Regions from separate parts of the Alkalihalobacillus phoenicis genome, predicted to be linked through region 2. Evidence: riboswitches for the same ligand, from Rfam matches in the RefSeq annotation. Region 2 holds a riboswitch; each other region holds the start of a gene.
The links. A riboswitch is a leader RNA that binds a small molecule or an ion and turns the genes downstream of it on or off. The one in region 2 is predicted to bind thiamine pyrophosphate.

Region 1: it holds a riboswitch for thiamine pyrophosphate, as region 2 does, so the genes downstream of both, thiT (energy-coupled thiamine transporter ThiT) here and thiE (thiamine phosphate synthase) in region 2, are expected to answer to the same signal.
Region 3: it holds a riboswitch for thiamine pyrophosphate, as region 2 does, so the genes downstream of both, thiC (phosphomethylpyrimidine synthase ThiC) here and thiE (thiamine phosphate synthase) in region 2, are expected to answer to the same signal.

What each region holds. Positions count from the first base shown of each region.
Region 1 is NZ_CP154853.1:2,902,755-2,912,886, reverse strand. It holds gene treR (trehalose operon repressor) at 1-229, shown strand, start outside; gene AA0017_RS13895 (NlpC/P60 family protein) at 651-1,901, shown strand; gene AA0017_RS13890 (glutathione peroxidase) at 2,077-2,565, shown strand; gene AA0017_RS13885 (nitric oxide synthase oxygenase) at 2,653-3,738, shown strand; gene AA0017_RS13880 (ABC-F family ATP-binding cassette domain-containing protein) at 3,830-5,728, shown strand; TPP riboswitch at 5,785-5,885, shown strand; gene thiT (energy-coupled thiamine transporter ThiT) at 5,967-6,512, shown strand; gene AA0017_RS13870 (CsbD family protein) at 6,812-7,000, shown strand; gene AA0017_RS13865 (SDR family oxidoreductase) at 7,259-8,170, shown strand; gene AA0017_RS13860 (hypothetical protein) at 8,196-8,360, shown strand; gene AA0017_RS13855 (carbon-nitrogen family hydrolase) at 8,483-9,277, shown strand; gene AA0017_RS13850 (L-cystine transporter) at 9,528-10,132, shown strand, end outside.
Region 2 is NZ_CP154853.1:1,300,911-1,311,042, reverse strand. It holds gene AA0017_RS06190 (alpha/beta hydrolase) at 1-353, shown strand, start outside; gene AA0017_RS06185 (GNAT family N-acetyltransferase) at 397-822, shown strand; gene AA0017_RS06180 (MTH1187 family thiamine-binding protein) at 1,139-1,447, opposite strand; partial or broken gene AA0017_RS06175 (DUF1385 domain-containing protein) at 1,535-2,215, opposite strand; gene AA0017_RS06170 (hypothetical protein) at 2,239-2,826, opposite strand; gene thiD (bifunctional hydroxymethylpyrimidine kinase/phosphomethylpyrimidine kinase) at 3,385-4,197, opposite strand; gene thiO (glycine oxidase ThiO) at 4,215-5,324, opposite strand; gene AA0017_RS06155 (thiazole synthase) at 5,443-6,219, opposite strand; gene thiS (sulfur carrier protein ThiS) at 6,224-6,421, opposite strand; gene thiE (thiamine phosphate synthase) at 6,427-7,050, opposite strand; TPP riboswitch at 7,135-7,244, opposite strand; gene AA0017_RS06140 (hypothetical protein) at 7,307-8,416, opposite strand; gene aspA (aspartate ammonia-lyase) at 8,717-10,132, opposite strand.
Region 3 is NZ_CP154853.1:3,048,843-3,058,974, reverse strand. It holds gene AA0017_RS14495 (hypothetical protein) at 247-543, shown strand; TPP riboswitch at 629-743, shown strand; gene thiC (phosphomethylpyrimidine synthase ThiC) at 888-2,630, shown strand; gene AA0017_RS14485 (serine protease) at 2,649-2,810, shown strand; gene AA0017_RS14480 (DNA cytosine methyltransferase) at 2,988-4,055, shown strand; gene AA0017_RS14475 (hypothetical protein) at 4,225-4,422, shown strand; gene AA0017_RS14470 (mandelate racemase/muconate lactonizing enzyme family protein) at 4,932-6,056, shown strand; gene AA0017_RS14465 (tripartite tricarboxylate transporter substrate binding protein) at 6,093-7,091, shown strand; gene AA0017_RS14460 (tripartite tricarboxylate transporter TctB family protein) at 7,130-7,549, shown strand; gene AA0017_RS14455 (tripartite tricarboxylate transporter permease) at 7,566-9,077, shown strand; gene AA0017_RS14450 (response regulator) at 9,113-9,781, opposite strand; gene AA0017_RS14445 (ATP-binding protein) at 9,778-10,132, opposite strand, start outside.

The DNA of each region.
Region 1 (10,132 bases), 1.6 Mb from region 2:
ATATGTAGAAAATGAATTAGGTTTAGCCATTAGCTTCGCAAAAAAGGAAATAACAGTTGAAAATGTAACAGAAGAGGATAAAAGTTTGCTTGACCTTGAAGGATTTTCGAATATCGTTGTCGTAAGAAGTCTTGTATATCTAGAAGACGCTAGTTTATTCCAATATACGGAATCTCGTCATCGGACAGATAAGTTTCGATTTGTTGATTTTGCTCGCCGAATTAAATAACTTCGAAGACTTGCTGTCACAAAAAAAGGGCAGCGAGTCTTTTGTTTGTAATAGAAAACCTTTCGCTAGTGACCTCTTGTAACATTCCTGTAATATTGAATTTTAAAAAAGGAACTAGTAGTTTAAGAGAGTAAAGTGAAAAAAGGGATTAAATCACTCCTTTTTCTAGTAATCTAAGTGTTTTATAGGAATATTAACCCGAAATTAGCCTTATTTTATATTACAAAACGAGTTGTTTTTGTAACAATAGAAATATAATTGTAATACTACTAACATGTCTTTGTCATTTTTTGATGATATACTTCAAATCGTGAAAGAAAATAAATAGATTTATAAGTTTTTTGTCGTTATACATAAAAGTTCGTCGTTAACATTAAATAAAAACAATTAATATTGACTATTACTGAAAGTAGGGGAATTTATGCGTAAGCAGAAGCATTTAATCTTGGGTACAGTTTTTGCTCTTGGTTTATCAAGTCTATTTGCACCAACTGCATCAGCAAATGCAGATTTAGACCGTATTGAGTCAGAGCGTGATACCATTCAAAGTGAGATTGCCAAGCAAGACGAAGAGTTAACAGCTTTAGAAAAAGAAATTCAGCAAATTAATGAACAAATTGCTCGAGTGGAGCAGGCGATCATTGACAACCAGAAGATGATTGATGACACAGAAGAAGGTATTGCCGTTACAGAAGCTGAAATTGCAACTCTTGAAGAAGAGATTAAGATTTTAGAAGAGCAAATTGAAGCTCGCTTTGAACTATTAAAACAACGTGCTGTTTCTTATCATCAAAATGGCGGTTCGAATTCTAATTTCTTAGAAGTTGTTTTCGGTTCTACTAGTTTTAGTAATTTTATTGACCGTGTTGTAGCTGTAACAAAAATTGCCGAAGCGGATAACACGATGATTGAAAGTTTAGAAGCAGATCAAGCAAAAGTCGAAGAGGCTCGTGTAGAGGTTGCAACTAAATTAGAAGAACTTCAAGAGAAAAAAGTTGAACTAGATGGTATGAAGCATCACATCTTAGAACAACAAGAACAAAATGAAGTGTTAAAAGCAGAAGTACAAGATAAAGTGAAATTAGCAAAAGAGGAAAAAAGTAGTTTACAAGCAAGAGATAGTGAACTAGCTTCTGAAGCAGCTAATATCGAAGCACGTCAAAACGAAGTAGTTGATCGTTCAGCGACTGTATCTTTAACTTCAGCGACAACAACAGATTCATCAACAACAACATCAAATGCATCATCAGCTTCTTCATCACCAGCTCCTGCTTCAAGTGGAAATGGTAGTATTCAAGTTGCGATGGATGCTGGTCGTAAATACATTGGAAACTCTGTCTATGTATTCGGTGGTGGACGTTCAGCAGCTGACATTGCAGCAGGTCGATTTGATTGTTCAGCTTTTGTCGCATGGGCAATGGGACAAGCTGGTTACAGTGTTCCTGCAAGCACGGATGGTTTAAGATATGCTGGTAAACAAATTGCAGCTGGGGATAGACAACCTGGAGACCTTGTTTTCTTTAACACTTATAAAACAGATGGTCACGTTGGAATTTATCTTGGAAATAATAAATTTATCGGTGCACAAAGCTCAACTGGTGTAGCGATTGCGGACATGTCAAGTGGTTACTGGAATAATACTTTCAGCGGACGTGTTGTACGCGTACATTAATCTAACAAGAACTCAGGCTTACTTTCGTTAAAGAAGGTAAGTCTTTTTTCGCTATAATGCCCTATTCCCGTTTATAATAAATTAAAACAATGGATGATAAATAGGTGTAATGCTCGAATATTGATAGGCCACTTAGTATAATAAAGAAAAGACTGATATAATAAAGGAGACTTTTATGACGAATGTATTCGATTTTTCAGTAAAGACACCAAAAGGGACCGATATTGCATTAGAAAAATATAAAGGTAATGTTTTGTTAATTGTTAATACGGCAACCAAGTGTGGCTTAGCCCCTCAGTTTAATGGATTAGAAGAGCTCCATCAAAAGTACAAAGAGGAAGGTTTAGTGGTATTAGGATTTCCTAGTAATCAGTTTATGAACCAAGAGCCATTATCAAATGATAAAATGGAAGAAGTTTGTAAATTGAATCACGGTGTAACATTTCCGTTATTTTCGAAAATTAAAGTGAATGGCTCTGGTGCCGATCCGTTATATAAACATTTAAAAAAAGCGAAAAAAGGGGTTTTAAGCTCGGAAATAAAATGGAACTTCACTAAATTTCTTGTCAATGAAGAGGGGGAAGTAGTAGAGCGCTTCTCCCCGCAAACCGCACCAGAGAAATTAGAGGGTGACATCGTAAAGCTTTTAAATGAAAAGAAGTAATCAATAGGTTTTGTGGTTCATTTTTATAAGATGAACCACTTATTTTCTTGTATCAATCGATTTATGGTGGGGATTAGGAGGAGAAAAATGTTTTCAAAGAAAAATCTTTTTAATGAAGCAAAACAATTTTTTGAAACATGCTATTATGAACTTGCAAAATCAGAGCAGGAATTAAAGAGGAGATTAAATGAAGTACATGAAGAAATTGAACAAACAGGTACTTATCATCATACATACGAAGAATTAAGTCATGGTGCGAAAATGGCTTGGCGTAATAGCAATAAATGTATTGGTCGCCTCTTTTGGGATTCTATGCATGTTCGTGATGCAAGGCATGTCGAAACAGCCTCTGATATTCACCATGAATTATTTGAACATATTCAATATGCAACGAATCATGGAAAAATCCGACCAACGATTACGATTTTTCGAGCTGATCATCCGAGTCATCCCGAAGTTAAAATCCTCAATCACCAATTATTTCGTTATGCAGGTTTTGAAACAGAAAATGGTATAATCGGCGATCCGGCTTCAATTGAATTTACAAAAGTTTGTTTGGACTTGGGGTGGCAAGGCACTAGAGCTGATTTTCAATTATTGCCAATCGTCGTACAAATAGGAGAGGAAAAACCTCAGTGGCTTGCTATTCCAGAACATTTAATTGTAGAGGTTGATATCGAACATCCGACAAATGAACATGTAACTGAACTCGGGTTAAAGTGGTATGCTGTTCCGATTATTTCGGATATGGTACTTGAAATAGGAGGGATTCGTTATTCAGCTGCCCCGTTTAATGGATGGTATATGGGAACCGAAATTGCAGCTCGAAATTTTGCTGATCCATTTCGTTACGATCTTTTAAGACGAGTCGCTAAAATATTTCACTTAAATCAGGAACGTGATTCCTCTTTATGGAGAGATGAGGCATTAATAGAGTTAAATAGAGCCGTGTTATATTCGTACAAAAAAGCAGGTGTCAGCATTGTTGATCATCATACAGCCGCCAAACAATTTAAAAGGTTTGAAGAGAAGGAAGCACAAGTGAATCGAGATGTAACAGGTGATTGGACTTGGTTAATTCCACCGATATCACCGGCAACGACTCATATATTTCATCAACAATATGAAAATAGAATCGTTACCCCTAATTATTTTCGCAAAGATGAACTTTGATAAAGGGATTTTAGGATATAGTTGCCTTTAATAAATGATAGAAATAGGCATAGGAATATTAGTCCAGTGCTTTGATAAGGAATGAATGAGAATGAGTTTATTACAAATAGAACATTTAACAAAAACATTTGGAGAAAAGGTTTTATTTCAAGATCTCAATTTTACAATTAATGAAAAAGAACGGATTGGTTTGATTGGGGTTAACGGAACTGGAAAATCATCTCTTTTAAAAGCGATCGCACGGATTGAAGAAGCCGATAATGGTAAATTTATTCATGCTAATGATTTTCAAGTCGAGTACTTAGCCCAACAGCCTGATTTAGATCTGGATCTAACTGTGTTAGAACAAATTTATTATGGAGAAACGCCTATTATGGTGACGATGCGTCGTTATGAGCAGGCATTATTTGAGTTAGAGTTATCGAATGATGAGAAAAAACTCCAAACTTTAATGAAACTCCAACAAGACATGGATAGATTAGAGGCGTGGGAAGCGAATACGGTCGCAAAGACGATTTTAACAAAACTGGGTATTAAAGAGTTTGGAAAAAAAGTTTCAGAGCTTTCTGGTGGCCAGAAAAAAAGAGTCGCGATTGCGAAGGCTCTTATTAATCCAGTCGATCTTTTGTTGTTGGATGAACCTACAAACCATTTGGACAATGAAACGATTGAATGGTTAGAAGGTTTTCTTGGGCAATACAAAGGCTCTTTTATCGTCATTACCCATGATCGTTATTTTCTTAATAGGGTAACAAACCAAATATTTGAGTTGGACCGTGGTCGACTTTTCCGTTATCAAGGAAATTATGAAGTGTTTTTGGAGAAAAAAGCAGAAAGAGAAGAAATTGAAACACAGCAGGAAAGTAAACGCCAAAATTTATTAAGAAGAGAATTAGCTTGGCTGCAAAGAGGAGCAAAAGCAAGGACGACAAAACAAAAAGCTCGAATTGACCGAGTTCATGATCTAAAAGACCAAGAATTTAAACAGGAAACGAGAGAGTTCGATTTTGCGATTGGTTCCAAACGTCTAGGTAATGATGTAATTGAATTAAAGGGAGTAAGTCATTCTTTTTCAGGAAAGGAGCTCTTTTATCCATTTGATTATTTGCTTGTAAAAGGAGAACGACTCGGAATTATTGGGCCGAATGGGAGTGGAAAGTCATCCTTATTAAACATTATGGCAGGAAGACTTCAACCTGAAAAAGGCGAGGTTCATGTCGGGGAAACAGTCGAATTTGGTTATTATACACAGGAAGACCATGAAATTGATGGAGATTTAAAAGTCATCGAATATATTAAGGAAATCGCTGAAATCGTTTATACAAAATCAGGTGATGTCATCACTGCGGAGCAAATGCTAGAGCGTTTTTTATTTCCGCGTTCGATGCATTGGACTTACATCCGTCGTTTATCAGGTGGGGAGAGACGAAGACTTTATTTACTTCGAGTGTTAATGGCAGAGCCTAATGTACTCTTCCTGGATGAGCCGACAAACGATTTAGACACAGAAACGTTATCAGTATTAGAAGATTATTTGGAGCAATTCCCAGGTGTAGTTGTGACCGTATCGCATGATCGTTATTTCCTCGATCGGATCGCCCATCATTTGCTTGTTTTTAATGGGAAAGGGGACATTAATCGTTTTCAAGGTAGCTATAGCGATTATTTGGAAATGGCGAATGAAGAGAAAGAACAAGAACAACGGGATAAACAACAGGTAGCGAAAGCTCAAGCGACTTCAACAAAAGCACAAAAGAAAAAGAAACTATCTTATAAGGACCAAAAGGATTGGGAAACGATTGAAGGAAAAATTTCAAGCTTAGAAGAGAAACTAGAGAGTATTGAAGAAGAAATTGCAGCAGCTGGGAGTGATTTTACGATGATTGAAAAACTCCTTGCTGAACAAAAGCAGCTGAATGACGAATTAGAGAAAGCGATGGAGAGATGGGAGGAGTTATCGTTACTAGTTGAGGAGTTTGAAACGGATTAATAAGGAAATGGTCTACCACATAGAAACTACTTATGTTACAATGAAAAAAATAATTAGATAACCACTAGGGGTGTCGTTTGACTGAGAGAGGTAATAACCTTAACTCTTGGAACCTGATCTAGGTAAAACTAGCGTAGGGAAGTGGTGTTTACGGTTTTGCACTTATGGATTTAGTCTGTTCATATTGTGCAACGGATGACATCCCCCTGTGGTTACGCATAGAGGGGATGTTTTTCGTTTGGAAAGAGAACGTTTAGTGATTATGATTGAGGTAGCAGTGATTGCAGGGCTCGCAACGTTATTAAGTTTAGTAAAGATTAATGCTTTTTGGCCAAATGGAGGTTCGATCTCCTTAGAAATGATTCCATTATTTATTATTGCTTTTCGTCGTGGCTGGAAAGTTGGGGTATTAACTGGTTTGATTACCGGTCTTGTTGATTTATTAATTAGTCCATACGTTGTTCATCCAATCCAACTACTGTTAGATTATCCAGTTCCATTTTTATTGCTTGGTTTTGCTGCTCTCTTTGTGAAAAAAGGTCAAGTGCCTAAAGTGACTTCACTTATTATTGGCGTGATTTTTGCAACGCTTCTACGCTTTTTATCCCATTTTGCTTCAGGTGTCATTTGGTTTTCCGAATTTACGCCAGATGGATGGAATGATTTAGCCTATTCGGCTTTTTATAATGCCTCCTACCTTGTTCCGCAAATGCTTATCACTTTAGCAGTTTTAATTATTTTTGTGAAAAGCTATCCACAGTTTTTTAATGTGAAAAAGATATAAGCTCAAAAAGCCCGTTCCAAAATGACTGTTTAGGTACTTGAAGCCACTGAAAACGGGCTAATCTTAAAAAATGGTTACATTAGTTAACATACTCCGCCAGCTGCATGCTAACAGCAATAGCGGGCGAGCGTGAGTCTCCTCACCTTCATGTTGTTAGATGCCTCAGATGTTGTTTCGTAAAATTGCCGCTGATTTTGATAAATGATGAAAAAAAGCGATTCTGTGTTTGAAGGCTATCGATAACGGTAAATGAAAGAGTAAGCAACGATAAGAATTTTACTTTAGAGGAGGAAAAACAAATGGAACAAGTGAAATGGAAAGGTAAATGGAATCAAATGAAAGGTGAAGCGAAGAAAAAGTGGGGGAAATTAACCGATGATGATTTACAACAAGTGGACGGAGACAAGGATAAGTTAATTGGGAAAATTCAAGAAAGGTACGGTAAATCCAAAGAAGAGGCAGAAAAAGAAGTGAATAGCTGGAACTAAAACGATAAGCTGTTCATTCAATCCCCTTTTTGTTCAAACAATTCGTTTAGGTTAACAAGGGATTCGCTTAGACGAATTGATTATATAGATTGACCCCTATACTGGCTATGCTAGTATAGGGGTTTTTGGTTTTGCATGAATCATTTCAAGTCTCATATACATAGCATAGAAGTTAAAACGAGGAGGGGTTATGTGTCAAAAGATGAACAGGAGCAACTGCAAAAGATTAATGAATTACAGCAAAAATTTTTAGAAACGATGCGCTCTACGCCTTATCCGCTTTACCGTAATTATGGAAAAATCACACGGTATGAAGAAATACCTATCAGTGCCCCTGAACAAAGGCAATTAAGGCAGCCTGGTGTAGACGCGTTAATGGTGCCTCTACCAATTTTGGAAAATCCTCATTATAAAGGGAGTGGAAAATTAAAGGATAAGGTTGCTCTAATTACTGGTGGAGATAGTGGGATTGGAGCCGCCACCGCTATCGCTTATGCGAAAGAGGGAGCAGATATAGCGATATCTTATTTAGATGAACATGATGATGCCAATCGAACGAAAAAAAGAATTGAAGAGCTAGGCAGGCAATGTTTATTATTGCCAGGTGATGTTCGGGAGAAAAAGCAAAGTGTGGCGATTGTTGAGAAGACGATTGAAAAGTGGAATCGTTTAGATATTCTCGTGAATAATGTCGGCATCCAATTTCAACAAAAGGATTTAACCGATATTACGGATGAACAGTTTGATGACACATTTAAAGTGAATATTTATTCGCATTTTTATACGACAAGAGCGGCATTGCCTTATATGAAACCTGGCAGTTCGATTATTGGGACGACATCAGTTGTGACGTATAATGGCGAAGAACAAATGATTGACTATACAGCTACCAAGGGAGCGATTGTTGGATTTACTAGAGCACTAGCTAAGAATGTGATTAAAAAGGGAATCAGAGTGAATGCAGTAGCCCCAGGACGGATTTGGACCCCTTTAATTCCTGCCAGTTTCACGGCTGATCAAGTTGCCACCTTTGGTTCATTAAACCCAATGGAACGAATGGCACAACCGTTTGAATTGGCCCCGACTTATGTGTATCTTGCTTCAGATGATGCCAGTTTTGTCACGGGGCAGGTTCTTCATGTGAATGGAGGAGAAGCAACTAACTCCTAATGTGACTTTGAAAGGAGGAGAAGGAATGCGATTTGAATTTAATCCTGAAATGGTGTTGCTTTTATTAAATGAATCTGATGATTTGGTCACAATGCATTATATCGATCACTCTTGGACGATGCAAAAAATAGGGCCAAGACCGCCTTTTTATACGAACCCAGTTTATAAAAGTGATTTTCCGCTTATTTAACGAGAACGATTCCACCTCCTACTTTAACAATGCTTTTTTCTTTTGCTTTCTATTTAAATACGCTAATCTATCAATAAGGAAGTAAGTTAAGAATAGTAGATGAAGTGAAGGGTGGAATCGAGATGTTACATGTTGCATGTTTTCAAATGGATATTACCCCAGGAGATCCGGAGGCTAACAGGCGGGTCGTTGAAGCTTGGGTGAAGGAACAAATGACTGTTGATGAAAATACGGATGTTTTAGTGTTACCTGAAATGTGGACGACGGCGTATCGATTAAAAGATTTAGCTAAAACAGCAGATACACCAAATGGAGAAACGATTCAATTTTTAAGTGATCTAGCTAAATTTTATCAAGTTAACATTGTTGGAGGCTCTATTGCTGTGAAGGAAGCAGGTGAGATTTATAACCGAGCCCTCATTTTTAATCGTGAAGGTGAGCTTATTTATGAATATGATAAAATTCACCTTGTGCCTATGTTAGATGAACCGAAGTATTTAACTGGTGGCAGGCAAAAGGTTGAATCGTTTACTTTGGATGGTCATAAGATGGGAATTATTATTTGTTATGATCTGCGCTTTCCAGAGCTGGCCCGTTCCTTAGCTGTAGAAGGCGTTGAATTGTTATTTGTTGTCGCTGAGTGGCCTGAGGTGCGTGCGATTCATTGGGAAGTATTACAGCAAGCAAGAGCCATTGAAAATCAGATTTATTTAATTTCTTGTAATAGAGTGGGAGAAGATGAGGGAACTTTATTTTCCGGACGCTCTATGTTTATTAACCCTTGGGGAGAGGTTATCTTAAAAGGAGCAAAAGATAAACAAGAGACTTTAAGGGCGAAATTAGAGCTTGAAGAAGTTGCGGAAATACGTGAGAATGTTCCAGTTTTTAAAAGTCGTGTTCCTCACCTTTATAAATAGGATATCTTTTAATGAAGGAGCTGTTCCAAAGTTGGAACAGCTCTTTTTTCTTTCTAATCAGAAGGAGAGTTCATCGGTGTTTAGCTACTAGAGAAAAGAAAAAATAGAGATCGGAAATAAGTTAGGTCTATTTTCAGTTAAGTTGAATAAAATAGATTATTCCTACCTAGCTGATAGGAATAATCTTGTAAAATGATCTACGATAAGAAGGGGGAGGGTTTAAGTGTTTACCATTTTAAACATTGTCATTATGCTATTATTTATTTTTGGTTTATATGTCATGCAAAAGAAGCAGATTTCCTTTTCTAAAAGAGTGTTTACGGCTCTAGGTGTAGGGATTGTTTTTGGGTTAGTACTTCAATGGGTATATGGTTCATCATCTGAGATTATCGTAGAAACGACAAGTTGGTATAATATTGTTGGAACCGGTTATATTCGATTTTTACAAATGATTGTCATGCCTTTAATTTTTATTTCAATCTTAGCTGCCTTTACGAAGCTAACGATAACGAAAAACCTTGGGAAAGTTAGTACCCTAATTATTGCTATTCTAGTTGGAACGACAGCTATTGCTGCCACTGTTGGAATCGTTACGACGCTTGGTTTTAACTTAGAAGCGATTGAAATTGAGCAAGGAGAAGCAGAAATCGCTCGTGGAGCGGCAATGGAGGAAAACTATACAAATAATGTCGAAGGTTTGACTTTCCCTCAGCAAGTGATTCAGTTGCTTCCAGCTAATCCATTTTTAGATTTTACTGGTGCTAGGTCTACTTCAACGATTGCGGTCGTTATCTTTGCTATTTTCTTAGGAATCGCTTATTTAGGAGTTAGACGAAAAGAACCAGCACAAGCTGC
Region 2 (10,132 bases):
GCGATTCTTTAGCTGGCACAGTATCGTTAATGGCTGCTTTAAAATACCCAGCTACTTTTGGTCAAGTGATGATGCATTCACCATTAGTGAATGAGACCGTATTACAGGCTGTTTCAGATGCGAACACTATTGATGGGTTGGCTATTTATCATATGATCGGTCAAAAAGAAACAGCGGTCAAAACGACAAATGGTCAAGTGCTTGACTTCCTTGAACCGAACCGGCAATTAAAAGAAGCGTTAGAAAAGCTTAAAATTGATTATACATATGGTGAATTTGACGGTGATCATACGTGGACTTATTGGCAAAAAGATTTAGAGAATGGCTTAAAGAAACTTTTGCCTTTTGAATAACGAAAAAAATGACAAACAACTAGATAGTGGAGGTTAGCATGAAATGAACATAGAAAAAGTAAACACACAAAAACAACTAGAGGACGCCTATCGAGTACGTAAAGAAGTATTTGTAGGAGAACAGAATGTCCCTATAGAAGAAGAAATTGACCAATATGAAGATGAAGCTACTCATTTTGTTGTTTATAATGATGAACATGAAGCCATTGGAGCTGCACGTCTGCGCGAAATAGATGGTTCCGGAAAAATTGAGCGTGTTTGCATCGTTCAAGCAGCTAGAGGCACAGGGATTGGCCTTGAATTAATGAATATTTTATTAGATGAAATCAAAGAACGCCAGCTAAATAAAGCGAAATTAAATGCCCAAATACAAGCTGAACCTTTTTATCAAAAATTAGGATTCGAAACCGTTTCAGGACAGTTTTTAGATGCCGGAATCCCTCATGTAACCATGATAAAAACGATGTAGACACGAAAAACGGAAGGCGTTCGCCTAGAAGCGAGAAAAAATACAGGGCTGACTAAAAAGTCGCTTTTTGACTTTATAGGCAGACCGATTTTTCTCGAGCTTCTAACGCCTGCAGTTAGACACGAAAAACGGAAGGCGTTCGCCTAGAAGCGAGAAAAAATACAGGGCTGACTAAAAAGTCGCTTTTTGACTTTATAGGCAGACCGATTTTTCTCGAGCTTCTAACGCCTGCAGTTAGACACGAAAAACGGAAGGCGTTTGCCTAGAAGCGAGAAAAACCTAACAATGGGGCCCCTCTGTTAGGTTTTTCTATTTACTATTTTTCTAACTCTCTCGCAACGGATTCTAGCTTTCCTTTTAAAGTTGTTGCTTTGTCTCTTCGGTCATCAATACGGATATTGGTTGCGACACGGGAGCAGCCTTTTTCAAATGGAACTTCATGAATCGCTTGAATCACTTCAAACAATACAGGCAGCTCTCCTTCAATCAAAGTACTCATCGGGGTTAATTGAAAAGTAATTTTGCCTTCATATGTTTGCAACACCTTTTGAATTTCACTTACATACTCACTCACACTTGGATTATCGGTTCCAATCGGTACAACCGTTACATCTACAATAGCCAATTGCTTTCTCTCCTCTACTTTAAGTTTGATTCTTTTCAATTCAAGATGTTCTGGAAACTCTTCTAATGCCAATAGCCTGTACGATTCAATCGCAGCGATTAAGTGCATTCGTTCTGGCTCTTCAGTCGTCCATTTTCGCTGTAGCCAATAAGAGATTCCTAAAACAAATTTTCTTAGTCGCTTCATCTTTTTCATCTTCATTAACCAAATCACAAGTGGGACCACTAGTACAGCACCATAAGAAGCATACATAATACTCGATGAAAAAGATACATTAATAAATAGGTTAAAGATCATCGTTAAAAAAAGGACGGCCAAAAAATAAATTACAACCGCATTTGTGGAACAATTTCGATTCGTAATCTCTGCTTTTTTAATTCTCGCTATTCGAGCCCTAATTTTCCTACCTCGATCACTAAAAACTTTATGCTCAGCTCCATGGTATTTTTTTAATTCCCTTGGAAAAATAAAGTGAGTACCAAACATAAAATAAATCAAAAAATAAAAAGGCAAGCCATTAAAAGCGAGTGGGTATACGACTTGAATCAATTTTGGCCCCAAAATTAAAGCCAGATAAACGGTCGAAAAAAGTTTAAGCCACATCGGTAAAGTAGTTGTCACTTGATAAATCATCCGACTCATCGTTTTAATACTTAGTGGTTTAATCCATTTTTGGAGTTTTCCTTTGTGATGATAAGCACAGGCAACATGCTCTTGACCGATAAAGAAAATCCCTGCTTGAAAGGACAATCCTCTAATAACAGCCATCTTTTATATCCCACTCCTTACTCTCATTCCCTCGTACTCACATTTAAAACCCAATATGGAATTCCTGATCCTCGTTCAAACTCGACCGTTTCAAAAGTCGCATCTGCTGAAACAAGTGGTGAATGGTTCACCCATGTATGTAATAAAAATACCTCTGCCGAAACAATCTCATCCGATTCTATTATTACGACAGCTTCTCCTAAGTTCCCATAACTAATATGCTCATCTAATTGATTCGTAAATGTAAAAATAAGCCCATTTTCTCCTTCAATTGCATGTGATTGCTCAATTACTTCATCAGAATAGAACAATTGCAACTCACTCTCAACGACCGAATAGTCTTCTACAGGCTCTCCAGCTTCATTATAAAAGACGACCCCGAGGTAATCATCTCCATTTAAACCATCAGCTGGGGCAACCGTCCAATCCCAGTTAGCTCTGACGGTTACACTGTCATCACCTTGATGAAATGCAACGTTCAATTCGATTTCATCTATTAATTCTTCGTTGGTGACCCCTTCATTATCATTTAGAAAAAACATTCCCCCAACAATCATCAAGACGATTAAAATTCCTGGTAAAATATATAACGCTTTGTTTCCTTCCAACATTTTTTGTCTCTCCTCATATAAACTAGTTCCCACAACGCTCATTATACCTTAAACCTTGATCAAAAGCATCGCTTAGCCATGTAGCTAAATACGAATAGACATTTTGTAAATTAGGTAAAGTTCCCTTTTGTTTCTAAATATAACTAGAGAAATGCCGACTGAATGTCGCGTGGCTGGCGTTGATATGTAAATTAGGATGAACATCGCCTGCCACTTTGCCTACTAAAAAAAGGTCTATTCAGTAAAATTTAGTTCCATTAGTTAGCCTACTCCGCTCGCTGCATGCCCTACGCGTTCCGCTCCCTCCGTTTTAGCTTTTAAAAAAAGAAACACTGAAAGCCAACTTAATCAGATAGTTAATGACCTTAGATTTTCTCTCAAAAGATGAAGTAGAGACCTTTTAAGTAGACTCCCTCCTTTTATCAAAGGATAACCTGTAAAAAAACAAATAATTCTAACTATTTTACAATGGATAGAGCACGACAATAATAGAAAATGAGCGACGGGTCCCCATCGCTCAAAACACATTGATATCTATATTCACCTAAAAATGAAACGTCATGACTTTCTCTTTAATCGTTGATAAGCATGATGGTTTGTTGGTCCAATACCTGTTCCTAACTGAATGGAGTCCGAGATTGCTGCTGTAATAAAGTCTTTCGCCACTTGAACGGCTTCTTTAATTTCTGATCCTTTGGCGAGTTCGGCGGCAATAGCGGCAGCAAACGTACAACCTGTCCCATGCGTATGCTTTGTATCGATTCGTTCCACATGATATTTGGTCATTTCTTTTCCATCATATAATAAATCAAGTGCCGGTCCTTCCGTTAAGTGACCACCCTTTAATAAAATATACTCTGGCCCTAGCTCATACAGCGCTCTGGATACTTCTTCCATTTCTTCAATGCTTGTAATCTCTTTTTCTAAATCTAAGATAGCTTGTGCTTCTGGTAAATTAGGCGTAATCACTGTTGCCACTGGTAACAGCTTTTCTTTTAACGCATCTATCGCTTCTTGTTGTAACAAGGTCGCTCCACCTTTAGCAATCATGACCGGATCGACTACGATGTTTTTTAACTGATATTCTTTCACTTTTTCGGCGACAAGTTCAATAATTTCAGCCGAAAACAACATTCCTGTTTTAACCCCATCTGCTCCGATATCAGATAAGACAGCATCTAACTGAGCTTCAATTGCCTCTACAGGTTGTGGATAAACACCGTGTACGCCTAATGTATTTTGGGCTGTTATTGCGGTAATGGCACTCATCCCAAATGTCTCAAGCTCTTGAAACGTTTTTAAGTCTGCTTGTATTCCTGCCCCACCACTACTATCAGAACCTGCAATCGTTAATGTTTTCGCTATATGCATTTTTTTACCTCCTTGCATTAAGAAAATCTTTCTGGGGAAAATCGGTCGATTGGGACAAGTGTCGGCTTTCCTTCCACTAAGTCGGCAACGATTTTGGCTGTAATTGGACTTAATAAAATCCCATTTCGGTAATGTCCCGCCGCAAAAATCACATTTTTAGCTTGTTTTAATTGCCCAATAAATGGGTACCCGTCCTGAGTAGCCGGACGCAATCCTGCCCAAGTATGAAACGGTTTAAGTGTTTTTAGAAAAGAAAAGATGTGATGATTCCAATTCGTTAAACGAAAAATCCCTTTTTCTGTTACATCGGTTTGAAAACCAGCAATGTCTTCAGAAGCACCGTTAACAAGTGTTCCATTCGCTTTAGGTACGACATATCCTTGGCTCGAATAGACGATATGACGAACTCGCTCCCGCTCCAATTCATAAGCACAAATCTGTCCTCTAATCGGGTAAATAGGAATCGAAAGAGCAAAAAAGTCTTCTAATTCCTTTGCCCACGCTCCAGAACAAATAATAAGTTCGTCACCTTCAAACTGTTGACCATCATCACTTTTTAATAAAACACTTTTATCTACTTCATTAAGCTCTACTTTGCCTAAGTTTTCATAAATCTCGACACCCAATTGTCTACATGCTGCCTCCAGTGCTTTCACATAGCCAGGTGCATACACATGGCTCTCTTCTGGATAATACATGGCAGCGATAATTTCATCAGATAACTCAGGTTCTTTCTCTTTCACTTGTTCAGCCGTTAAAAGTTCTGCTGTTACACCCCATTGACTCTGCCAAGCAAGGCGAGTTTGAAGTGCGAGAAGATCAGCTTCATGATAGACAACGTGTAAGCTTCCACTTTCTTTATATTCAAAGTCTTCGTTTGAAACATTTTTTATCTCATTCTGCCAGTCAGCAAATAATCGTAAACTTTCTAAACTCAGCTTAAAAAAGTCATCTGGATCTTCGCCAATTTCAGAAAGAGGGGCAAGCATTCCTGCTGCTGCCCCCGATGCTTGTCCACCACATTTATTTTTCTCTAAAACCGTTACATTAAATCCTCGTTTTTTTAATTCGAAAGCGGCAGATAATCCAATGACGCCTCCACCAAGAACAATTATTTCTTTCCCCATTGTCTACACGCCCCTAAAGACATCATTGTTATATAGTCTATCTATGAATTTGTTATCTTCACAAAAAGCTCATTAACCAATCGGATATTTCACGCTTTGTTTCTTTGTCGTCCATGCACTACAATTGAAATTCTGCAAATCCACTACTTGCCGTCGCATATTTCTTTTTCGGAATCCGACCTGCTTCATACGATAGACGCCCTGCTTCAATAGCCAACTTCATCGCTTTTGCCATTTTGACTGGATCCTTTGCTTTAGCGACAGGAGTATTCATTAGAATCCCATCGACGCCTAATTCCATTGCTTGTGTAATATCCATCGTACTGCCTAATCCAGCATCAACGATAATAGGTACATTGCTCTCTTCTGCTATTAAGCCGATGTTGTACGGATTAAGAACGCCTAATCCTGAACCAATCGGGGCACCACCCGGCATAACGGCAGCTGCACCTGCTTCTTCAAGCCTTTTACAAAGAATAGGATCATCCGATGTATATGGCAAGACAACAAACCCTTCGTTTGCCAAAATTTCTGTCGCTTTTAACGTTTCTATTGGATCAGGCAATAGTGTCTTTTCATTGGCACTTATTTCGATTTTGATCCAATTACTAATACCTGATGCCTTTGCTAATCGAGCAATCCGAATGGCCTCTTCTGCATTCGTGGCACCGGATGTGTTCGGTAAATACGTAAACGCTCCAGGCTCAAGATGTTGTAAAATCGCATCCTCTTCGGGAGCTTCTAAATTCACACGTCTAATCGCAAATGTCAACACCTCTGCTTCCGATACACGAATCGCCTCATTCTGAACAAATGGATTCGGATACCTTCCTGTGCCTAAAAAAAAGCGTGAATTTAATTGTTTCCCTGCTATTTCTAATGTTTTTCGTTTCATTGGTTCAACCGCCTCCTACAAAATGGACGAGCTCAATTTCCGTACCCGCTTCAACCTTTGTTTTTGCCCACTCATCTCGTTCGATAATTTTGCCATTCACTTCGGTGACGACAAGATGGGATTCAAGTTCAAAATGAGAAACGACCTCTTCTAATGTCATAACATTTAATTCATGTTTTTTACCATTAATCGTTAATTCCACTTCAATCACACTCCGTCAAGGATTTTAATAAATTTCTCGGCTGTCCCTTTGACATCCTCGGCCCCAACAATTTCACTAATCATACAAATTCTTGTTGCCCCAGCCTCAATTACTTGTCCGACATTATGGAGTTTGATTCCGCCAATCGCAACAAAAGGAATTTCCACAACCTCTTTCACTTCTTGAATGTATGCAGTCGTAACAGGATCGACTACATCCTTTTTGCTGTTCGTTGGAAAAATCGGTCCAACGCCAATATAATCAGCTCCACCAGCTTCTGCCTCTTTCGCCTCTTCGACAGCATGTGTTGAAACACCAATCATTTTATCTGGTCCAACAAGCTTTCGTACATCAGCTAGTGGCATATCATCTTGTCCAATATGCACTCCATCGGCATCTACTGCTAAAGCAATATCAATATAATCATTCACAATAAACGTCACATTATGTTTTTTCGTCAGTTCACGTAATTTCTTTGCTTTTTCAAAGACAACTTTTCTTGAACTCTCTTTATCCCTCAACTGGATAATATCCACCCCACCTAGAATGGCCTCTTCCATTACTTCAATCAGGTCTCTTCCAGTGTGAAATTCTTCTCCAGTAATCGCATATAAACGAAAATCTTTCATGTTTTATCACTCCTACATTTTTAACAAAATATAAAAAACCACACTTCATTCAATAGGAAAGAAGCGCGGCTACTCATACAAAATCATAACAAGCATCAACTTCCCTACGCTGGTATGATCCAGATCAGGTTAAAAGGGTAAAAGGAACCACCTTTTTCTCAGCTTATTCAAGATAAGCACCCCTAGTTTTCTCGTAAAATATAAAATTATTTACCCTTTCATTATGACAGATGCCCAATAAAAATCAAGGGAAAGACTATTCAATACTCACTGATATCTCAAGATCATCTAAACGTAGAATTTGTTCGAACTGGGTACCTATGAGTAAAAAGTTTTCATCTGGTGACAATTGTAATGGCACATTTTCCTGCCATTCCATTAAAAACTTGTCTTCACCGGTTTCAAGCGAGAATTGTCTTAATTCAAACCCTTGATCATAGCTATAATAATCACTACTATACTTAGGCTTGAAATAATAAAAAAAGTTCGTTTTTTTTCCATAATCAAAAAATGGGATCCACCACTGGTTAGAGTGAGTACTTAAAATCGGTATTTCTAAATCTTTTACATGCTTGGAATCCCGATAAAAGGAATAAACCGAATTCTCATCATAAATCGTCTCCACCGCAATATGCAAAGACAATGAATTCCCGAAATATTGATACTCAATCAAATCTTTATTCGTATATTCTTCTTTATTTCCTTTAATCGAATAACGATATAATGGAGCAACCACGTTCATATCGTCTATTCCCCTCTTTATATAAGCCAAATGAGCATCTGGTAACCATTGAACATACGCTGCCTCAATTGTGATTGGCAACAATTTATTTGTCCAGATATCCACATAATAGGATTCATGTTGCCAGTCCGGTAAAAAAGCAGTCACTATGACTTCGTTTTTATTATCCGGATGGAAATATACATTGTATTGTTCACCAAACCCCTCTAATTTCATTAACAATTCCCCAGAACTATCTAAAAATAAAAGATCGACCGTCTGCTTCTCTTGATTAAACTCTTGAATGGCAATGATCGACTGATTTGAATTTATATGAACATCATAAACGATGTGCGGCGTTTCATAAAATATGGCCTTTTCACTACTAAATAGATGATAATGACTTATTTTCGACCCATTCTCAGACTCTTCTAGGGTTAAAATTGTTCTTGAATCAAGCCAGCCTATGACATTATAAAAAGGGTAAGTAGATTGATAAGGAATGATGACAGAACTTTCCCAATAATGCTCTGTCACTTGCTGTTTTTCTCTCAGATCGTTATAAGCTTCAGGTAATGGTTGACTATGATAAATCGTACAGCCTGATAATAGGACTAAAAGAAGAAATGTCTTGATGAATTTCAAATGACATCACCTTCATTCCATTTCATTCAACCTATTATCCCATGTTCATATGGACTATACAATTGATAAGACTAAATGATTAGTAAAAATTTCATAACTGGATAAGTTTTAAGGTTTTTTTAAGCCTGAAATATCATATCTGCGTGATTTGAATACGTTTTATCATTTTTTATACTTTTTAGACAAATTTTATTAAAAACAGATTGTAATGAGGAGAACATATTTTGAAAACAAAAAAGGACTATCCACTTAAGGTCATTTGACGACTTTAAGAGACAGTCCCATCTTTATAGAACAATATTACCCATAAATAAAACGGGCTCCAGCAATTCCAGGATTCGTCATTTCTTTCGGATCTAAGATTTCATTTAATTCTTCTTCCGATAAAATACCACGTTCTAAACAAATTTCACGTACAGAGCGACCCGTTTCAATCGCTTCTTTAGCGACTCGTGAAGCAACTTCATAACCAACATGAGGATTAATCGCAGTGATAATCCCGACACTATGCTCTACCATTTCACGGCAATGCTCGATATTAGCGGTTATGCCGTCAATGGCAAATTTACGGAAAACATCCATTCCGTTTTGAAGAATTGTGAATGACTGTAATAAGTTAAACACAAGAACTGGTTCCATCACATTTAATTCTAGCTGCCCTGCTTCGGAAGCAAGACTAATCGTATGGTCATTTCCGATAACTTGGAACGAAATTTGATTAATCACTTCACACATTACAGGATTCACTTTTCCAGGCATAATAGATGATCCAGGTTGTCGAGCTGGTAAGTTAATCTCATTTAATCCTGTTCTTGGACCAGAACTCATGAGACGTAAGTCGTTTGCTATTTTTGATAAGTTAATCGCCATAATTTTCAACGCACTTGATAGCTCTGTATAAGCATCTGTATTTTGAGTCGCATCCACTAAATCTTCTGCTGTCTTTAATGGAAATCCAGTAATTTCAGCAAGGTATTTAGAAACCTTCTCAATATACTCCGGTTTCGCATTTAAACCTGTTCCAACAGCAGTCGCTCCCATATTGATATCATACAAGTGGCCAACGGAACGCTCAATACGTTTTAAGTCACGTGTAAGGACTCGGCGATAAGCACCGAACTCTTGTCCAAGACGAATCGGAACGGCATCCTGTAAATGCGTTCTTCCCATTTTTAAAACATCGTCAAATTCTGCTTCTTTCTTTTTGATTGCTTCAATTAACTCGTTTAATGTTTGAATGAGCCCTTTTGATAAATTTAAACATGCAATATGAATCGCCGTTGGAAAAGCGTCATTTGTTGATTGAGCCATATTGACATGTGTATTAGGGCTAACTTTCATATACTCGCCCTTTTTTCCACCTAATTCTTCAATGGCACGGTTAGCAATCACTTCATTGGCGTTCATATTAAAAGAAGTTCCGGCTCCCCCTTGGATAGAATCAACGATAAAATGCTCGGAAAGCTTTCCTTCGATTACTTCTTCCGCTGCTAAAATGACTGCTCCTGCAATTTTTTTCTGCAAAACACCAACATCACGATTAGCCATCGCCGCTGCTTTTTTTACGTATCCGAAAGCTTTAATTAGTTCCTCATGTGGCGGGTATCCTGTGATAGGAAAATTATCACGAGCTCGCATCGTTTGGATTCCATAATAGGCATCCTTTGGAACTTCCTTTTCTCCAAGTAAATCTCGTTCAATTCGATATTCTGTCAT
Region 3 (10,132 bases), 1.7 Mb from region 2:
TGAGTTTCCTTATTTATATCCTTTTCAAAAGAGAGAAAAGAAATGATGTTAATAATTTACAAACTTTAAAGGCTCATGTTTTTCGAATTTAAGGTGTTCAATAAAATGCCCAATTTTACTTTTTGTGCTGTGGTACAATTAAGAGGGAGTAGATATGTGTTGTATAACGGATAGGGTATTTCATCATATAAATGAAAGAGAGACTGGTCGCCCATGAAACGAGTAACGTATTATGAGGTGTGAATATTGAATAATCAAAATCAGATCAAAGAACATTGGGGACATTTATCAATTACTGAATTAATGGATTTGAACCAATTATCGTTAACCGAATTATTACATCTCGCCTTTGAGTTGAAATTGTATCAATTGGAAACACCAAACATAGGTCGAAGGTGGACAGAAGATGAAGAAAGATTTCTCGTACAATATTCAAAGGAACTGTCTGTTCGAGAAGCGAGTAATTTGTTGTATCGTTCCCATTATGCGACGTATCAACGTATTCGCATTTTAGGGTTAGACGAAATGATTAGGCAAAAATAATAGACAAGGTCATTAAAAACAACCTATTACAAATGTTGTGTTGACGTAATTTTTGGAAAAGTATATAATTTCTGTGAAACTTAATATAAGTAGCTAGGGGTGCCCAATGAGCTGGGCTGAGAGAGAAGTGCGCTGAAACTTTTTGACTCTTTGGACCTGATCTGGATCATGCCAGCGTAGGGAAGTTAGTCGTTTATTTAATTTTTTTTTAACTTCTATGAGTTAAGTAAACCAGGTCCATTCATGTGTATTGGATCTGGTTTTTTTGTGGCTTCTAGTCAAACGGCCTCCGCTTTTTTGGCGTGTTCTACATCGATCCACTACAAATCAAAGGAGCGAGTAGAATGTCAACATCTTCAGTGAATGAGAAGAATTTATCGATTATGTCTAGTTTTGAAGGAAGTAAAAAAGTGTATTTGCAAGGTTCACGACCGGATCTTTTAGTGCCGGTACGTGAGATTCAGTTGAGTGAAACAAACATAAATGGAATAAATGTGGAAAATGAACCGTTGCAAGTTTATGATACGAGCGGTCCTTATACAGATGATAACTATCACGTTGATTTAAAAAAAGGATTACCAAGAATTCGTTCGGCTTGGATTTCTGAACGTGGAGACTGTGAAGAGTATGATGGTCGGCAAATGAAACCAGAGGATAATGGAAGAACAAAAAATACAGTTCCATTACCAGAAATGAAACAAAGGCCACTCAAAGCAAAAGCGAACCAAAATGTCACACAACTTCATTATGCTCGTAAAGGGATCATTACCCCGGAAATGGAGTTTATTGCGATTCGTGAAAAAATGACGCCTGAATTTGTGAGAGATGAAGTGGCAAAAGGGAGAGCGATTATTCCTGCCAACATTAATCATCCCGAATCAGAACCAATGATTATCGGGCGAAACTTTCATGTGAAAATTAATGCCAATATTGGTAACTCCGCTGTGACCTCATCGATTGAAGAAGAAGTGGAAAAGATGATTTGGGCGACACGGTGGGGAGCTGATAATATTATGGACCTTTCAACCGGAAAGAATATTCATACGACAAGAGAATGGATTATTCGAAATTCGTCAGTACCGCTTGGAACGGTCCCGATTTATCAAGCATTAGAAAAAGTGAATGGGGTAGCAGAAGACCTTACGTGGGAAGTATATCGTGATACCTTAATCGAACAAGCGGAACAAGGCGTTGATTATTTTACGATTCATGCTGGTGTTCTTTTAAGATATATTCCATTAACGGTGGAGCGAGTAACGGGCATTGTTTCAAGAGGCGGGGCAATTATGGCTCAATGGTGTTTAGCTCATCATGAAGAGAGCTTTTTATATACGCATTTTGAAGAGATTTGTGAGATTTTAAAAGCCTATGATATTTGTATTTCCTTAGGTGATGGACTGAGACCTGGTTCGATTGCTGATGCTAATGACGAAGCCCAATTTGCTGAGCTTGAAACATTAGGTGAATTGACAGAACGGGCTTGGAAACACGATGTTCAAGTCATGGTCGAGGGTCCAGGACATGTTCCGATGCATTTAATTAAGGAAAATATGGATAAACAGCTCGAGCTTTGTAAGGAAGCACCGTTCTATACACTTGGCCCGTTGACAACGGATATTGCTCCAGGTTATGACCATATTACATCAGCCATTGGAGCAGCGATGATTGGTTGGTATGGCACGGCGATGCTTTGTTATGTGACGCCTAAGGAGCATTTAGGCTTACCGAATCGTGATGATGTAAGAGAAGGAGTGATTACGTATAAAATAGCGGCCCATGCTGCTGACTTGGCGAAAGGTCACCCAAATGCGAGAGAACGAGATGACGCTTTATCTAAAGCTCGATTTGAATTTCGTTGGAGAGACCAATTTAATTTATCACTTGATCCTGAAAGAGCTCTTTCCTTTCATGATGAATCATTACCAGCAGAAGGAGCCAAAACGGCTCATTTTTGCTCAATGTGTGGACCGAAGTTTTGCAGCATGAGAATCTCTCATGACATTCGAAAAAGCAACGAGGAAGTGAAAGAAGGCTTTAAAGAAAAATCCGAAGAGTTTCGGGAAAAAGGCAGTCAACTCTACTTATAGGGGCTGATTAAAATAAAGGTGAATCAATTAAAGGCCACAATTCTAGGATACCAGTCATCGATTAAAGAGCTAGAAAAATTAATTGAACAAATTCAAGGCGAATGTGACCATCATTATTCGGGAGATACGTATATGGTTCAATGCGACAAGTGTGAGAAAGTGAAAATTTTATATTATTAAAAAAGGGGGCTAATCTAGCCTCTTTTTTATGAGTGAAAACATGTGAAATTCGGATGCATGGATGTTTAGGAAAGAAAGTCAGAAGCATGGGGAGAGGAAAAGGGTTTAAATAAAAGTAATTCTTTATTTGTGTTAAAATAATGGGATAGAAGTTGGACGAAGAAAGAGGATTTGAAAATGATTAATGTGACGGAGTTTGCTCACTCTTTAAACGGGATGAAATATGTCGATTTATTCGCTGGTATTGGTGGTTTTCATTTGGCGATGAAGTCTTTTGGGGCTGAATGTGTCTATGCATCTGAATGGGATAAGCATGCCCAAACGACTTATTCGGAAAATTTCGGCATCCATCCAGAAGGAGATATCACACAAATTGAGCCTAGCGAAATCCCAGAGCATGACATTTTATGTGCGGGTTTTCCGTGTCAGCCATTTAGTATCTCGGGAAAAAGACAAGGATTTGAAGATACGAGAGGAACGCTGTTTTTTGATGTTGCAAGGATTGTGAAGCATCATCAACCGAAGCTTGTTTTGATGGAAAATGTCCGTAATTTTGCCACTCATGATCAAGGGAATACATTAAATACAGTCAGAGAAACACTTGAGCAGATTGGCTATCAATTTTGGCATCAAGTTCTTAATGCGAGTCAATTTGGTCTACCGCAAAATAGAGAACGAATTTATATGGTGGCGATTCGGAAAGATTTACAAGTCGAGTCTTTTGCCTTTCCGAAACCTCCTAATGACCGTGTCATTTTAAGAGATTACCTTTTACATGATGAGAAAACAGACCATTATGTGATCAAAAGGGACGATATGACCGTTGACTTTGATAAAGTACCGGCCGAATCTTTACTAATGGAGTATATTTTAAAGCCTGTTCGAGTTGGGACGATTAATAAAGGAGGACAGGGTGAGCGTATTTATAGTGAGCTAGGCCATGCGGTTACTTTATCTGCACAAGGAGGCGGGCCTGGAAGCAAAACGGGTTGTTATCTGATTAACGGTCGAGTTCGTAAATTGGCACCAAGGGAATGTGCCCGAATTCAAGGGTTTCCAGAGGACTTTAAAATTCCAGTCAGTGATGGTCAAGCATGGAAACAGTTTGGGAATAGTGTTCCAATTAATGTGTTACAGTACATAATACTTGCATTGCTCGAAAATAAAGTATTACACGAAAATAAAGTATTACACGAATCGATAGTAGGAATTGAAGGTTCCTCCTTTCAGTTATCAAGGCTTTAACATTTATAGCAAAAAAACACTTAGCGGTCTCGGTTGTAAAAAGTAGTATCGTATAAATAAATTTGAACGATTTATTCGGAATTTAGACAAGGATTGAACCTTTTTACGTCGAAATGAATGTTAGAGTAGCATCTTAGTCTTTACCGCAAAAAGATGAGGGGCTGATAATATGAAAGTGGGAATAAGAAAACTTAGTTTAAAACAGAGAATTTCAGCGAAAACAAGTGTCAAACATTATGTCGTTCATCGCCCAGGAGTTCGAACACCTAAAACTTATGGATGGATTACGACTCCGAAAAAAAATAGTCATTATAAAATTTATCAGCGTACAACATTTTTTAAGGCGTTCAAAAAAATATTCAAATAAGAAAAGGCTATGTTTTTAATTTCCATTTTGATTGAAATGGTATGACAGCCCTCAAAACGACAGGGAAATAGAGCGATTCCACAAGATGTGCGATTCTTGTAGAATGGCTCTTTTTTGTATGATATTTATACGAATATAAATGTCATAAGGCCGTATAGTTAAAAAGAGTGCTTTATTTTGCTTTGAATTGACCATTATATATGAGTTCTTTTCTGCTTTTAATTCGCACTATTCACATAGGAGATTAAGTGATGAGGATTCAATTGAAAGTGATTCAATGCTGTGCCTTTTTGTGTTTTTATAAAGTTTATATAAGTACGTATGTTCCTTATTCTTTAAACTTTTTTAAAGTAAAAGAAAGATTTTTAAAGAGGTTTTCCTTAGTGAAGGGTCTTATAATGACATCAAGGGATTTAAAAGAAAGCGTTTTCTTTTGGGGAGTGGAATTTAAAAACAAGGGAGGTATTCTAGCAAAATTTAGTTTTGACTAAACAGGCTAGGAGAACAGAATGAAAATAACGGATATGACGGTTGAAAGATATGTACAGATGGGGAAATCAGATATGGCTTTTAGTGGACATGAGATTGTCATTGTCAATGTAGAAACTGATCATGGTGTAAGTGGGACAGGGTTTTTAAGTACACCAATATTTCCACATGGCGTTGCCAGTGATATTGCGGTTACCTTGTTAAAAAGAAATTTTCGCAACTTAATTTTAGGAGAAAATCCACTGCATAATGAAAAGCTCTGGTGGAAAATGTATGATGCCCCTTGGCGATTTGGAATGCGAGGAATGATTAGAGATTGTGTGGCGGCCGTTGATTTTGCCTTATGGGATATTAAAGCGAAATTATTAAATGTTCCTTTAGCTGAATTATTTGGAAACAAACGAGACCGTGTTTTAACGTATGCGAATGTAGGGCACCAGCTTCCACCAGATGAGTTGGCACAAGTGGCTGTAGAATATGTAGAAAACGGACATACCGCAATAAAAATTAGAGGTGGTTTATCGGCAGTCTCATTAAAAGAAGCAGATAAACGGGTTGAGGCCGTTCGGGAAGCGGTTGGTGACGATGTGAAATTAATGGTCGATATAAATGGTTCCTGGGATACGGAAACAGCTATACAGCAAGTGAAAAAATGGGAAAAGTTCAATCTGTATTGGATTGAGGAACCTGTTTCTCCTGAAGATATTAATGGATATGCAAGAGTAAGAGAGCTCGCTGGTCATACGTATGTCGTTGGTGGAGAGCAGCATAGTGGCTTGAATGACTTTAGACAATTAATAGAAAAGAAAGCAGTTGATATTATTCAACCTAATGCGATGGCAACTGGGGGAATCACCGATTGGTTAAGGATTTACAATTTTGCAACCGCATACAATATTCCGATTTCACCATGGAACTTACAGCAAATTCATGTTCATTTAGCGATAGGAAACTCTAATGTAAAATGGGTGGAGTATTTTGCGACCGACCGAGATTATTTCCAAGACAAACTGATTAAAGGGCCAGAATTTAAAGAAGTAAGAGATGAAGGTGGCGTTTATTTATTAGCACCAACAGAGCCTGGTATAGGGATTGAAATTGATGAAGAATTAGCGGAGAGAACGATTGTGAAGGAATTTGTTTAATTGCCCAAAAAATTTAATTAAAAGGGGAGAGCATTTGTGAGGCTAAACTATGTTTGTCTGCTCATTGTTGGCATTTTTTCGATGATATTAGTTGGGTGTTCATCCGGTGATACACAGGCAGATGGAGAAGCGGGAGTAAAATTAGATGGAAATGTTGAGCTCATTGTCCCTGCAAGTACGGGTGGAGGAAGTGACATTAATGCAAGAATTCTTGCGGAAACGATTAAAGAAAATGATTTAATTGATCGAAATATTATGGTTGTTAATAAACCAGGTGGGAGTACAGCTGTTGCTCACTCTTATGTATATAACAAAAGTGGAGCTAACAATACGATCTTAACCTGGAATTCCAGTCAAATCATAAGTCCAATTATTAATCAAAACAATATTACGTTAGAAGATTTTACTCCACTTGGAACACTTACGCTTGATAGTTATTTACTCGTAGTCAATAACGATAGTCCTTTTGATAGTTTTGAAGAGCTAATAGATTATGCACGGGAGAATCCGGATACGGTTACGATTGGTGGGACAGGGCAAGGAACTGAACTTCATATTTTAAGTCATTTAATTAATAAATTTGGAGAAACTGAGTTGAAGTATATTCCATTTGACAGCGGTGGTGAAAGTCTTGCTTCATTGTTAGGTAACCATATTGATGTTAATCTTGCAAATCCAAATGAAGTCCAATCTCAAATTGAAGCCGGACAATTAAAAGCACTCGTTTCATCTTCTAGTGAGCGCTTAAGTGGTGTGTTGTCAGATGTACCTACTTTTGAAGAACTAGGATATGGAGATATTCAAGTTACTTCTTTTAGAGGTTATGTAGGGCCGCCTGATCTAACCGATGAGGAGATAGCTTTTTGGGAGGATGTTTTAAAAAAGGCTCATGAAACAGAGAAGTGGCAAAAAGATTATGTGGAAAGATATGAGCTCACATCTGAGTATTTAAATGCTAAGGAAAGTGAAGTTTATTATCAAGAAGTATTTGATATGTATTATCAAGCAGCAGTAGAAATGGGCTTAATAGAGTAAGGAACATATAAAACTTTGAAAACAAAGGGGTTGTTTTCATGACTAGGCTGCTTTCTGGTTGTCTTTTCATTTTTGGAATAATGGCTGTTTTTCTAGGGTTATATCGCTATGACTTTTGGACAGCAAGTACTCCAGGGAGTGGTTTTATTCCGACTATTGGAGGAGCGATATTAACTTTATGTAGTTTGATTATCTTTATGAAAAATACGAAACAAAAGTCCAATTTAAATAAAAGGCATATTTATCCGGTTATCGGAATTTTAATCATGATGGGTTTAATTCAAGTTATTGGAATGATTCTTTCAATCGCCATATTTACGGCTATTTGGTTAAGAATCGTAGAACGATATCCAATGACACGTGCTTCCATTTACAGTCTAACAACAACTGGGGTGATTTACGTCGTTTTTAAAATCTCATTAAATGTTCCACTTCCACAAGGACTGATCGGAATATAGGGAAGGTAGGAAAAGAATGGAAACATTAGAGCTTCTTATAAATGGATTTGCTCAAGCGATTACGCTTCAAAACTTCTTAGCTGCTTTAATTGGAGCCTTACTTGGAATCTTTATTGGCTCTATCCCAGGCCTAGGAACACCTTTAGGGATAGCTCTATTGCTTCCTTTAACTTTTGGAATGGAGCCAGTTACAGGGATTATCATGCTTGCTGCTGTCTATTATGGGTGTATGTATGGTGGAGCTTATAGTGCGATTTTATTAAATATACCTGGTGATGCCCCGTCTATTACAACATCATTAGATGGGTATCCGATGACCCAAAAAGGAAAAGCAGGAAAAGCATTATTTTCTGCTAACCTTGCTTCCTTTGTTGGGGGGACCATCGGAATTATCGCTCTAACATTTCTGGGCCCTATGTTGGCGGATTTTGGTTTGGCTTTTGGACCTGCTGAAATTGCTTTAATAATTCTATTAGCTCTTTGTTCAGTAGGGTGGCTACTCGGGGATCAACCAGCAAAAGGTATTGTCGCAACCGCATTAGGGATTCTACTTGCAACGGTTGGAGTGGATACAATATCAGGTCAAGCACGGTTTGCCTTTGGATCCGATAATTTGTTAAGTGGTCTAGCTTTAGTTCCAATGGTGATTGGAATGTTTGGGTTTAGTCAAGTGATCTCAATGGCTGCCACTAAACTAAAAGCAAACCACAAGACAAAAATAACGATTAAGGAAAGTATTCCAAATAAAGAAGATGTGAAAAGAAGTTTTCTTCCTTGGATTCGTTCTAGTAGTTTAAGTACGATTTTAGGGGTGCTACCTGGAGCCGGTCCAACTACAGCTGGACTACTCTCCTATGTCCTTGAAAAACGTGTAGGGAAAAATAAAAAGGAAATGGGAAAAGGGGCCATCGAAGGAGTTGCCGCCGCAGAGTCAGGGAACAATGCAGCCTCGGTAAGTGCCTTTGTTCCATTATTATCACTCGGTATTCCTGGTTCAGCCACAACGGCGATATTATTAGGTGGTCTCATTATGTGGGGACTTGACCCTGGACCGTTGTTATTTACAAGCAATCCTGATTTTGTCTGGGGCCTCATTTCTTCCATGTATATAGGGAACATCATTGGTTTATTAGCAGGTTTGGCTTTAATTCCTTTTTTGATGAAGGTCATACTAGTACCGAATTCATTAATGGTCCCAATTATTACAATCATTTGTATGGTTGGAACTTATAGTGTCAATAACAATATGTTTGATGTTTGGGTTATGATTATTGCTGGAGTGATTGCCTTTTTACTGCAATCCAATGATTATCCAATTGCACCACTTCTATTAGCTTTTGTCTTAACACCTAGATTAGAAATGTCAGCTAGGCAAGCGCTAAATATTTCAAATGGGAATATGAATATTTTTATTAGTAGTACCATTTCAATCGTGCTTTTAACACTGATTATCCTCTTTATTATTGGGCCACTTATCTTAAAAATAGTGATGAGAAAGAAGCAAAAAAAAGAAGAGCTTACAATGTGATGTAAGCGTTTCAAAAGAAGCACATAATAAAGAATCTACCTTTTGATAGAATATAGTTTCTTTGGTCTCCCTTTCTCTGAGTATTCTAGATCTAATTCGATTTCATCAAGTTGTGTCAGGTATTCTAAATATTTTCTAACGGTTAAAGTAGAGATTTTAACGGCTTGACTCAGTTCTTGTATCGTATATGAAGAGTCCGATTGTACTAATTGTTCTCTGATTAGTTTTAACGTAACTGAGTCAATTCCTTTTGGTAATTCCATTGGTTCGTTATTTGATGAAAGGTAGAGTTGATCCAAATCCGCTTGACTAATTTTTTTCGATTTATCAAAAATGTAATTCCGTTTTTCATAAAAGGTAAGTGAAGTTTGAAATCTCTCATAGCCATATGGTTTTAAAATGCAGTCTACGATCCCTAACCTCATCGCTTCTTCAATAATATGGGGTTCATCCGCTGCTGTAATTAAGATGACATCAGTATCTAATCGGTTTGTTCGCATCTCTTTTAGCAGTTCAATGCCATTCATACCTGGCATAAAGACATCTAATAAAAGAAGTTGTGGCTTTAATTCGCTCACCTGCTGAATCGCCTCTTTACCATTTTGAACTAAGCCAATCAGGTTGAATGTTGGGAGTCTCTTTAAATAATCGGCATTAATTTTAGCTACCATAGGATCGTCCTCGACAATGAGCGTAGAAATCATGACATCACTCCTTTTTGTTTGGGAATACGAACAGTGAAACAGGTACCATCTTCTTGAGAAAAGTGGATTTCACCACCTAATAGATTTTCTGTATGATGCTTTACTAAGTATAACCCGAAACCTAATGTTCCTTTGGAAGAATGTCCTTTGTCAAAAATATAAGGGACGTCGTTTTCGGTGATACCGCTTCCATTATCTTCTATTAAAATCGTAATTACATCATTTTTATCTAAAAGCGTTAAGTGGACTTCACCGTTAGGCTGGTTTTTGACAGCATCAATTGAATTTTGTAAGAGGTTGCCCATGATAAGGACTAAACTATCAACAGAGATGTTAGCTGGTAGTCGATGA